Regions from separate parts of the Micromonospora humida genome, predicted to be linked through region 2. Evidence: riboswitches for the same ligand, from Rfam matches in the RefSeq annotation. Region 2 holds a riboswitch; the other holds the start of a gene.
The links. A riboswitch is a leader RNA that binds a small molecule or an ion and turns the genes downstream of it on or off. The one in region 2 is predicted to bind cobalamin.
Positions count from the first base shown of each region.

Region 1: it holds a riboswitch for cobalamin, as region 2 does, so the genes downstream of both, JQX11_RS03640 (acyl-CoA thioesterase) here and JQX11_RS02825 (ribonucleoside-diphosphate reductase subunit alpha) in region 2, are expected to answer to the same signal.

Region 1 covers NZ_JAFEUC010000001.1:886,323-892,181, reverse strand. The annotation lists gene JQX11_RS03660 (hypothetical protein) at 1-731, opposite strand, end outside; gene JQX11_RS03655 (hypothetical protein) at 733-945, opposite strand; gene JQX11_RS03650 (YcnI family copper-binding membrane protein) at 1,104-1,823, opposite strand; gene JQX11_RS03645 (LysE family translocator) at 2,419-3,048, opposite strand; gene JQX11_RS03640 (acyl-CoA thioesterase) at 3,049-3,561, opposite strand; cobalamin riboswitch at 3,678-3,895, opposite strand; gene JQX11_RS03635 (ECF transporter S component) at 3,908-4,894, opposite strand; gene JQX11_RS03630 (ABC transporter ATP-binding protein) at 4,891-5,859, opposite strand, start outside.
Region 2 covers NZ_JAFEUC010000001.1:692,257-698,115, reverse strand. The annotation lists gene JQX11_RS02825 (ribonucleoside-diphosphate reductase subunit alpha) at 48-2,423, opposite strand; cobalamin riboswitch at 2,545-2,758, opposite strand; gene JQX11_RS02820 (helix-turn-helix transcriptional regulator) at 2,786-3,673, opposite strand; gene JQX11_RS02815 (oxidoreductase) at 3,801-4,703, shown strand; gene JQX11_RS02810 (hypothetical protein) at 4,759-5,478, shown strand; gene JQX11_RS02805 (hypothetical protein) at 5,616-5,859, opposite strand, start outside.

The sequences.
Region 1 (5,859 bases), 190 kb from region 2:
AGACGATCTGCCGTGCCGTTCCGCCAGACCGTACGGTGCGGCGTCGGCGCGGGTCCGAGGATTTCGTCCAGCCCGGTGGGAGAGAGCAGCATCGACGTGCTCACGCCGACCGCTTCGCCCCCGGCGAGCCGGCGGGCGACGCGGCCCGAGTGCTGCAGGCCGGACCCGAGCAGGTCGAGTCGGCAGCGCACTGCCATCCGTAGCCGGTGCGCGACGAGCGGACCCGTGATGGTTGCCGGCGCCTCGGCAACGGGTGGCGTCCAGTACCGCTCGTGGCGAACTGCCCCGTCGTCGTACAGCAGTGCCCCGGTAGCCTCGGGCAGGAGTACCGCGGTGGGCCCGGGTCTGGTGCCGGCGGTCCCGTCATCGAGCCAGAGCCGGCAGACTCCCGCCACATCGCCGGCAACGTACGTGCCGTACGGCGCGCGGACGAAGGTGAGGTAGCTGCCGGGGAGTCGGGCCAGCGCGCCGAACGCATGACGCCGCACGGCCTGATTGGCCTGCTCAGTGAGCAGCCGTGGCGACAGGGGACAGGGACCGAGCAGGACCATCCGGAAGCCCGGAACGTCGATCTGGTGAAAAGCCCGCTGCGGCCACCAGCCGGTGAGCCAGGGCCTGCCGGAGATCGGATCGAGTACAGTCCGGCGGGGACCTGGCGACCGGCTGTCGGCGGTGTCCGAGGGGCGGTGGCTCATCACCCAGCATCGGGTGCCGGGGATGTCGGAGGTCAATCTAGGCGGAGGCCACGTCGTCCAGCGCGCCCGAGCGGGCGAGTCCGACGATGTCGCTGAGCTGGCCGCCGCTGAGTCGGATCGCGTTACCGAAATCATCGGTGATGACGACCCGCTGCTCGGCGGGCGCTGCGGGGTCGATGTACAGCTCCGGGCATCCACAGTTGCAGTTGCCGCACAAGGTGAGCACATGAACCAGGCCGTCGGCTGCCATATGGGCCTCCATTCGTCGGACGTCGCTGTTCACGTTAGAACGGGTCTGTGCATTCCCGCCGTGACCGCTTTATGTTTGTCAGCGGGCGACTATTCATCACAAGGTGGGAACCCGATGCCGGCGGCATCCGACTACCTCCGAATGTGTAGGTGGTCGGGCTACCGACGTGGCTTACCGAGGGTCCGGTTGAGCAGACCTAAAAGCAACGCCGCCGCACCGAGGACGACACCGGCCACGGCGACGGCCAACGCGACTCCGGCCGGGCGGTCGCCGACGGCCGTCGGTGGGGCCGCAGTGATCGGCATCCCGTGTTCATCGACACCGCTGGCCGCCGCCTCGGTCAGGCGCAGGACAATGGCGGGGTTTTCCGGCTCGGGCCCGCCCGCCTGGGGTTCCTCGATCCATCGGGAGATGACGCCGTCGGCGTACGTCTGGAGCGCCTTGAACACGATGCGGTCGCCGGTGGTGGGCAACGGGCCCACGGAGACACTGAACTCCTGGAACTGGTTGCCGTCGATGGCGTCCTCGGCGGTTGCCGCCGTCCAGGTCACCGAGGTGATCGCCTCGGTCACCGTTGCCGAGCCGACCTTGACCGGCGCGGTGAGTGGGCCGTCCTCGACGGTAGCCCGCCACCCGGCCAGCTTGTGAACCGCAGCCGAGGTGATGGGCGTGGCCTCGGGCATCACGATGCGCACGCTCGTCGTCGCCGCTTCGGCGCGCTCGTTGGGCACCCGGAACGTCAGGGTGGTGAATCCACCTGGCGCGGCCTGGGCGGGGCTTACCGAGACGTGCGCCTGCGCCGGGCCGACCGGCGCGATCCCGACCGCCGCTCCCGCGAGCAACGCCAGGGCGATCCGTCCCGGTACATGCTGTCGCATCGTTCATCTCCTCCTGCTGGGCGTGCCTTCGCTGGCCTTCAGCGGCTATCGCACGATGTTCATCATGGTGGGGAGGCCGTCGGGTGGCGTGTGGGGGTGTGCCAGGCGATGTGGCCGTCCGGTCGCACCAGAAGGCCACCGGTGTCGTGCAGGCCGCACTGGTCGAGGAAGACCGTTCGCGCAGATGGCGACATCACGGTTGAGGTGGTGGACGGTCAGTGGAAACCCGACCTTCTGCTGCTCGGCCGCAGTCGAGGCCCAGGCCGCGTCGGGCCGGCGAGCAGGATGAAACCGTCGCCTGCGACCAGGTCGAGGGTGGACCGGGTCTGTTCCGGGTCGAGCCAGACGTGGGGGAGACGGTGGCCCGGCCGGCCGGTGGGGACGTAGTCGGCCACCGGATCCCCGGCAGGCGGGGCCGTGCCATCGGCGATGACGGCGGCGGAGGTGTAGTGGTGGCGAACACCGCCGGTCAACCACGGCCGGCTGCGGCCTGACAGCGGGGTCCCCGTGTCGCCCGACGGGCATGGGGACCCCGCGCAGCGCCGGCCGGGCCACGGCGGGCCGCCGATCCGGGGCCAGCCGTGGGACAGCGCGGTCATCCGCTGGTGGCCAGGCGGACACCCAGGGCGATGAAGGCCACCGCGCAGATCCGGCTGATCCGCCGCGACCACCGACCGTCGGTCACCCGGCCGGCGAACCTGCCCGCCCCGGCGCCGAGAGTGACATCGACGGTGAGTTGTATCGCGACGAAGATCGCACCGAGGAGCACCAACTGTGCCGTGACGTTACCGGTCGCCGGGCTGACGAACTGCGGCAGGAAAGCCACGCTGAACAGGATCATCTTGGGGTTGAGGAGATTGGTCACCAACCCGCGGAGGAATGCCCCGCCACCGCGGCTGTTCCGCTCCGCCGTGGTGGCGGCCGTCGCCCTGCCGTCGCGTAGGGCCCGAATCCCGAGGAAGATCAGATAGGCCGCCCCGGCCCAGCGGATCGCGGCGAACAACACCGGCGAGGCGGAGACCACGGCGGCGAGGCCACCGACCACCGCCGCCACATGTACCGCCTCCCCGGCCGCGACCCCGAGCGCGGCGACCGCGCCGGCCCGGGTGCCGTAGCGGGTGGCGTTGGCCAGGACGAACATCATGTCCGGCCCGGGAGTGATCATGAGGACGGCGATGGCGGCAAGGTAGCCGGCCAGGGTGGCCGCGGACAGTCCGAGCACCACTCAGCCCTCCTCTGCGCCGTCGAGCAACGCCCGCCGGAGAGCGAGCCGGTGCTCCCGCCGGATTTGCGCCTCCCGGTAACGACGCCGGTCACCATCGGTCTCCGGCAACAGTGGCGGTACAGCGCGCGGTTGACCGTCGTCGTCGACGGCGACCATCACCAGGTGGGCGGTGGCCACGTCGACCGGCGGCACCGCCCGGTCCCAACGGTCCGCGCTGACCTTGACGGCGACCTCCATCGAGCTGCGGCCGGCCCAGGTGATCCGGGCGTCGACGTGCACGACGTCGCCGACGCGTACGGCCCGCAGGAAGGCGGTCTCGTCGATGGCGGCGGTGACCGCCGGCCCGTCGGAGTGTCGGGCGGCGACCACTCCGGCGACGGAGTCGATGAGGTTGAGTATCCGACCGCCGTGGACGGTGCCCATCAGGTTGGTGTGGTGCTGGTCCATGATCTGCGACAGGGTCAGCCGTGACGCCGACGGGGGCCGGCCGGTGAGTGTGGTGCTCTCGTGCATGGTTCATCCGTCCTCGGGAAGCACACCGACCGACCAGCCGGCACGCACGTCGAGGACACGCCGCAGCGCATCACCCGCCCGACCCGCCCGCGAGGTCGACGGCAGCGCACCCACCTCGTGGATGCGCAGCGCGGGCAGGTCTTCGGACTCGTGGGCGTGATCCGGATCCCGGATCTCCTACTGGCCGTCGCTTCCCAGGCCGTGCGGCCCAGTGCTGATGACGGCGGTCGTTCCCACTCACCGCTGCGGGGCAGTCCCGGATTCCCACCGGGTTCCCTCTTACGACGCCCAGGCGTGACGAACGTCCGGGCGAACCAGCGCCACGAAGCAGCCTATCCGCGACCGGTCAGTCCGCCGGCCGCTGCGGGGCCTGATGTGACCCACCTCCCTGCCCGCCCTCCTCGGCGGTGGCGGGTGGCTCATCCAGCCCTCGGCGGGCAGGCGGGGCCACGCCTACGGCGGGACCCGGCACGTCCTGCGGTGCCGCCACCGGCGTTTCGGGTCGCGGCGTGGCCGTTGACGGTGCCGGCTGCGGCGCGGGCGCGGCGAAGGTGACCGGGGCGTCGAACGCGGCCCGCCGGGCGGCGCGCCGCAGGGCGGCCAGCACCGCCGGGCCGGCCAGCACGACCGCCACCGCCGTGGTGATCGCCCGCCCGGTGTCCCAACCGAACGTCGAGGTGACAGCCGTGAACACCGCGAAGCGGTGCAGATTGTCCAGCACCGGCGCACCGGCGACGTAGGAGAGTTGAGTGTCCGCGCCAAGGCTGAACGGCCAGAACCACAGGTTCATCAGTAGGCCGTAGCCGTAGGCGGCGAACGCACCGTAGCCGGCCAGGACAGCCACCTCGGCCCGGCCGCGTAACCGCGTAGGGAGCAGACCGGCACCGAGACCCACCCAGGAGGCGCACAGCATCTGGAACGGCAACCACGGACCCACCCCGGCGGTGAGCAGCGCGGAGGCGAACAGCGACGTCGAACCGAGGAGGAACCCGAAACCCGGCCCGAAGACCCGACCAGCGAGGACGAGCAGGAAGAACACGGTTTCGATGCCCGCGGTGCCGGCGCCCAGGGGACGCAGCGCGGCGTTGACCGCGGCGAGCACACCGAGCATGGCCAGGGCCTTGCTGTCGATGCCACCGGAGCTGAGTTCGGCCAGCACGAGCGCCACCAGCACCGGCAGCATGACGAGGAAGACCAGCGGGGCCTCACCCGTGCGAGCGGTGCTCTCGGGATGCGCGGGAATGAAGAACGGCCAGGTGAAGGTGGCCAACGCGGCGGCGGAGGCGAGGGCCAGCACCACGGCGGTGCGCGGCGCGATCCGCAGCACGCTCATGCCGGCTCCCGGGCCGGGCCCAGCACGGCGGTGACCTGCTCGACCGTCAGCCACGGCGCCGGGGCGAGCACCTTGGCCACCTGCGGGGCGAACGCCGGTGAGGCGAGCATGACCTCGGCCGTGGTGCCGTCGGCCACGATGTCCCCCTCGGCCATCACGACCACCCGGTCGGCGAGGGTCGCGACGAGCTCGACGTCGTGCGTCGCGACCATCACCGCCCGGCCGGCGGCGGCCAGCCCGCGAACCAGGGCGACGAACTGCCGCTTGGCGAGATAGTCCAGCCCTCGGGTCGGTTCGTCGAGCAGGACCACCGGTGGGGCGGCGGTGAGCTGCACGGCGAGCACGAGCGCCAACCGTTGCCCCTCGGACAGGTCACGGGGGTGCCGGTCGCCGGGCAGACCGGGGGCGAGCCGGTCGAGCAGGCTGCGGCAGGTGCCGGCCGCCGTGGCGGTCTCCCGGTCGGCCTGACGGCACTCGGCGTCCACCGTCTCCAGATAGAGCAGGTCTCCCGGGGTCTGCGGGACGAGTCCGACGTGCCGGCGGGCCTGACCGGCTGGCAGCTGCTTCGGGTCGACGGGGTCCCGCCCATCGCCGGCATCGACGGTGACGGTGCCCCGGTGGCGGGGACCGCTGCCCTGCACCGCCCAGAGCAGGCTCGACTTGCCGGACCCGTTGCGGCCCATCAACGCGACGACCCGGCCACGGTGCAGGTCGAGGTCGACGCCGGCCACGGCCACGGTGCCCGGATACCGCACGACGATCTTGCGGGCGGCCAGCACCGGGGTCGTGCCCGGAGCCGGCGGCGGGTCGGGAGGAGTCGTGTCGGCGAGCCGCTGGCGCAGGGCACCGGCCCGTCGGCGGGCGTCGCGGACCGACAGCGGCAGCGGCGTCCACCCGGCCAGCCGGCCCAGCTCGACCAGCGGCGGCGCGAGGTCGACGCCGGCCAGCACCGCCGCCGGTTCGCC
Region 2 (5,859 bases):
GTCGAGCAGCAGCTGCCGCCCGGCGGTGCGGGGTTCGTCGACGGTGGTCACTGGCACGCCTCGCAGCTCTCGGGGTTCTCCAGGGAACAGGCCAGCGCCTCGGCGTCGGCCGCCACGACCGGGGCGACGGTGACGGTGGCCTGCTGGATCCGGGTCGCCGGACGCGACCGCAGGTAGTAGGTGGTCTTCAGCCCGGACTTCCAGGCGTACAGGTACATCGAGGACAGCTTGCCGATGGTCGGCGCGCTGAGGAACAGGTTCAGCGACTGCGACTGGTCGACGTACGGCGCCCGCGCGGCGGCCAGGTCGATCAGCGCCCGCTGCGGCAGCTCCCACGCGGTCCGGAACAACTCCCGCACCTCGGCGGGCAGGTCGACGATGCCCTGCACCGAACCCTCGGCCCGCTTGATCCGGTCGCGGATCTCCGAGGTCCACAGGCCGCGCGCCTTCAGCTCGCGTACCAGGTAGGTGTTGATCTGGAGGAACTCGCCGGACATGGTCTCGCGCTTGAACAGGTTGGACACCTGCGGCTCGATGCACTCGTAGCAGCCGGCGATCGACGCGATCGTGGCGGTCGGGGCGATCGCCACCAGCAGCGAGTTGCGCAGGCCGTGCGCGGCGATCTGGGTGCGCAGCGCCGCCCACCGCGCGGTCTGGGTGGGCTCGACCCCCCACAGGTCCGGGTGCAGGTCACCCCGGGCCGCCCGGGTCTGCGGGTACGCCGGGTGCGCGCCGAACCGTTCGGCCAGGCCGGTCGAGGTCTCCAGAGCGGTCAGGAAGATCTCCTCCTGGACCCGGGTGGACAGCTCCCGGGCACCGGGCGAGTCGAACGGCAGCCGCAGCGCGAACAACGCGTCCTGCAGCCCCATCAGCCCCAGCCCGACGGGCCGCCAGCGCGGGTTCGACGCCGCCGCCTGCTCGGCCGGGTAGTAGTTGATGTCGATCACCCGGTCCAGGAACACCACAGCCGTACGGACCGTGGCGCGCAGCCTGTCCCAGTCGACGCCGTCGGCGGTGAGGTGCGCGCCGAGGTTGACCGAGCCGAGGTTGCACACCGCCGTCTCGGTGTCGCTGTTGACCTCCAGGATCTCGGTGCACAGGTTGGACAGGTGGATCGTGTTGCCCGGCACGCCGGTCTGGTTGGACAGCCGGTTCGCCGGGTCCTTGAACGTCATCCACCCGTTGCCGGTCTGTGCCAGGGTGCGCATCATCCGCCCGTACAGGTCCCGGGCCTTCACCGTGCGGACCGCCTTCTTCTCGGCGACCCGGTACGCGGCGTCGAACTCCTCGCCGTACAGGTCGGGCAGCTCCGGGGCGTCCGACGGGTCGATCAGCGACCAGTCGCCGTCGGCCTCGACCCGGCGCATGAACTCGTCGGGGATCCAGTTGGCCAGGTTGAGATTGTGGGTGCGCCGGGCCTCCTCACCGGTGTTGTCCCGCAGCTCCAGGAACTCCTCGACGTCCGGGTGCCAGGGTTCCAGGTAGACGCAGGCCGCCCCCTTGCGCCGGCCGCCCTGGTTGACCGCCGCCACCCCGGCGTCGAGGGTCTTCAGGAACGGCACGATCCCGTTCGACCGGCCGTTGGTGCCCCGGATCAGCGCCCCCCGGCCGCGCACCCGCGTGAAGGAGATGCCGATGCCGCCGGAGAACTTCGACAGCTTCGCCACCTGGTGGTAGCGCTCGTAGATGGAGTCCAGCTCGTCGCGCGGCGAGTCGACCAGGAAACACGACGACATCTGGGTGTGCCGGGTGCCCGAGTTGAACAACGTCGGGGAACTCGGCAGATAGGCCAGCGACGACATCAACCGGTAGAACCCGACCGCCTCGTCGGGCGTGGTGGACAGCCCGCAGGCCACCCGCAGCAGCCAGTACTGCGGGGTCTCCACCACCAGCCGCGACTGCGGGTGCCGCAGCAGGTACCGGTCGGCCACCGTACGCAGCCCGAAGTACTCGAACCGCAGGTCACCGGCCGGGTCGACGGCGTCGTCGAGTTGGCGTGCGTGCCGGGCCACGAACGCGGCGGTGTCGTCGGCGATCAGGCCGAGGCCGTGGGCGTACCGGATGGACTCGCTGAACGAGGTCACCTCCTGCCCACGTACCTCCTCGTCCACGTAGGCGGCCAGCAGCCGGGCCGCCAGGCGGGAGTACTGCGGTTCCGTGCCGATCAGCTCCGCCGCCGTCTGGATCGACAGCTTGTCCAGCTCGGCCGTGGTCGCCCCGTCGTAGAGGCCGCTGATCGTCCTGGTGGCCACCCGCAGCGGGTCGACCTCGTCCAGGTCGGTGGTCCACCGGGCGACGGCCGTGACGATCCGGTTGACGTCCACCGGCTCGGTGTCGCCGTCGCGCTTGCGGACCCGCATCGCGGGCCGGCGTGGCTGCGCGCCGTCGACGTCGGACGGTGGGCTCTGCGCTGTGCTCGTCATGACCTCTCCTCGCTGTCACCGATGGCCATCGGGACGCGGGAGGACGCCGACGGGCGCGGCACGGCGGCCGGCCCGGGTGCTGGCGTCGGTCGTCCCGCGCGACCTCCGACCGCCGCGCGCAGCAGCGCACGGCGCACTGGCAGGTCTTCGGACTCGTGGGCGTGACCGGGGTCGGTCGCCTACTGGCCGTCGCTTCCCGGACCTCGCGGTCCAGTGCTCGATGACGGCGGTCGTTCCCACTTACCGCTGCGGGGCAGTCCCGGATTTCCACCGGGTTCCCTGTTGCCTCGACCGGACCACCGGGCCCGGCCGAACCAGCTGCGTGGCACACCATATATGGCGTAGATGGGGGAGAGGCAACACTAGATGTCGCGTCGGTGTGTCGGATAACTCTCATCCGACCGCCCGGTGGCCCGCAGTGACGCCAGCAGCCGCAGCGCGTCGGCGTCGGCGCTGCCGGGCTCGGCGGTGAAGACCAGCATGACCGGGCCGGGGTTTCCGGGCAGCGGGTAGGTGTCCCAGTCCAGGACGATGTCACCGACCTCGGGGACCTGGAAGGTCTTGGTGCCGCTGACCGACCCGCGCACGTCGTGCCGGGCCCACAGCCGCCGGAACTCGGCGCTGCGGATGCTCAGCTCACCGACGACGGCGGTGGCCCGGGGGTGGGTGGGGTCCGTGGCCACGGCGGCGCGCATCATGCCGATGTAGTCCATGGCCTGCTGCTCCCAGGACGCGCAGCGCCGCACCGGGGTCGCCGCCTCGTCGAACATCAGCAGCAGCATGTTGAGCCGGTCCGGCGGGTGGTCCGCCGGATCGCCGAGCAGCGCCACCGCCCACGCGTTCCAGGCGAGCAGGTCCAGGTGCCGGCCGAGCACCACCGCCGGGGTGTCCAGCACCCGCAGCAGCCGCCTGGTGCTCTCCGGCACCCGCTCCGGGCCGTGGTCGACCCGGGCGGGCGTCGGCCGGCGGGCGGCGCGGGCCAGGGTGAACAGGTGCCGGCGTTCCGCGTCGTCGAGGCCGAGCGCGGCGGCGAGCCCGTCCAGCACGTCGTCGGACGGGCGCACCTCCCGGCCCTGCTCCATCCGCTGGTAGTAGTCGGTGCTCAACCCGGCCAGCAGCGCCAGCTCCTCGCGGCGCAGCCCGGTGACCCGGCGTCGTCCACCCGGCTCCAGGCCGACGTCCCGGGGGTGCAACCGGGCGCGCCGGGCACGCAGGAAGTCACCGAGTTCACGGGCGTACGGACGGGTCATGTCGCCAGTGTGGCGCGGCCCGGACCGGCGTGGGTAGGTCTGCGGGACCTAGGCAACCGGGTACGACCGGCCCCGCCCGGTCGGGCCCTAGCGTCGGTGGTCCGATCCGACCGTCAGGGAGCAGCAGATGACCTGGACCGCCGACCACATCCCCGACCAGCACGGCCGCACCGCCGTCGTGACGGGCGCGAACTCCGGCCTCGGCCTGGTCACCGCCACCGCCCTGGCCCGGCGGGGCGCCCGGGTCGTGCTCGCCGTGCGCGACACCGCCGCCGGCCGGCGGGCCGCCCACGGCATGGGCGGCGACGTCGAGGTACGCGAGCTGGACCTCGCCTCCCTGGCCTCGGTACGGGAGTTCGCGGCGGCCCTGGCCGCCGACCGTCCGGTGCTCGACCTGCTGGTCAACAACGCCGGCGCGGTGCTGCTCGGCCCGCGCCGCACCAGCGTGGACGGCCACGAGCTGCACCTCGCCACCAACCTGCTGGGCCACTTCGCGCTGACCGGCCTGCTGCTGGGCAACCTGGCCGCGGCGCGGGCGGCCCGGGTGGTCAGCCTCAGCTCGATCACCCACCGCAACGCACACCTGGACTTCACCGACCTGATGGGCGAGCGCGGCTACCGGGGCTCCACCGCGTACGGCAGGTCCAAGCTCGCCACCACCGTCTTCGGCATCGAACTGGACCGCCGGCTGCGCGCCACCGGGTCGCCGGTGATCAGCGTGCTGGCCCACCCCGGTGTCACCCGCACCAACCTGACTCCCCGGGCCTGGTCCCACCAGGGTCGGCGCGGCCGGGTGATCGCCCGGCTCGGCCTGCTGGCCACCCAGCCGGTCGAGCAGGGTGCGCTGCCCCAACTGCGCGCCGCCACCGACCCGCAGGTCCACGGCGGCCAGTTCTTCGGCCCGGCCCGGTTCTTCCAGACCTGGGGGCCGGTCACCGAGGTGCGGGCCAGCCGGGAGGCCACCGATCCCGCCGTCGGCCGGCGGCTGTGGACGGCGGCCGAGGAACTGACCGGCGTGCGCTGTCTCTGACGCCGGGCCGCACTAGCATGGCTGCGGTCGGTGAGGGCGGCGGAGACGAGGCGACATGGGATGGCTCGGGCGGGTGCTGGGCGGCGGGGGCCGGCAGGTCCAGGAGGATCCGGTCCGGCAGGCGGCGCTGTCGGCCGAGGTGCGGCAGCGCTTCGGCGCCCACCTGGCCGTCCGACCTGCCGAGCAGGTGGCGGCGATGGTCGGGCTGCTCGACGACGGCGACGGCCTGGCGGTGGCGGCCGGCATCGTCGGTGAGTTCGCCGACGCGGCCCACGCGGACCTGCTGGCCCAGACGACGGAGCTGTACCGGCGTACCGGTCAGCGGTTCCCGGTGGACCGGCGCAACTACCGGCCACTGTGGCGCGAGGCCGGTGGCCGGCTGCACTGGCCGCTGTTCGCGCTGCCGGGCGGCCTGCACCCGTACGTGCACGTCGCCGCCGCCACCACGGTCGTCGGCACCCGGGCGGCGCAGTTCGTCCGGGCGACCGACCCCCATCCGCTGCTCGCCCGCCTGTTCGAGGTGCTCGACCTGACCACCTGCGGCTGGGAGTACGGCCGGGTGCGGGTGGACCACGACGGGGCGTCGCTGGTCGGTCGGCTGATCTCCACCACCCGCGACGTCCGGGCGGCGATGAAGGAACCCCCGTCGCTGCCGCCGTCGGTGCGGGAACTCATGCGCACCAACCGGGCGGTCGACGTCTTCGACCTCACCGGCGACCGGGTCGTCGGCACGATCAACGTGGGTGGTGAGCTGCGCCCGGCGCTGTTGACCTGACGCCGTCGGGTCGACCTGCGGGGCCGGCCTGCCCGGGGTGGACGCGGTTGCCGTCCACCCCGGGCTGCCGGGTCCCGTCACACCTGCGCACCGCTCGAAACGTCGAGGGGCACGCCGTGCCGGGCCGGCAGCCCCGGTCAGGCGACGCGGTGCGGGGCGAGCCCGTTGGAGCAGTCGGCGATGGTGACGGTCTGCGAGAAGCGCAGCGCGTCCCGGCGGGCCCACCCGTTGATCCCGGTGGAGGTGTTGCGGACGAAGAACCACAGGTCGCCGGTCAGCGTGGCGCAGTGCACGTCGATGTTCTGACTGGGATAACCCTGGCCCCTGGACTGGCAGTCCCGGTGCGGGTAGGCGTGGATGTAGGTCCCGTCGCCCCACGAG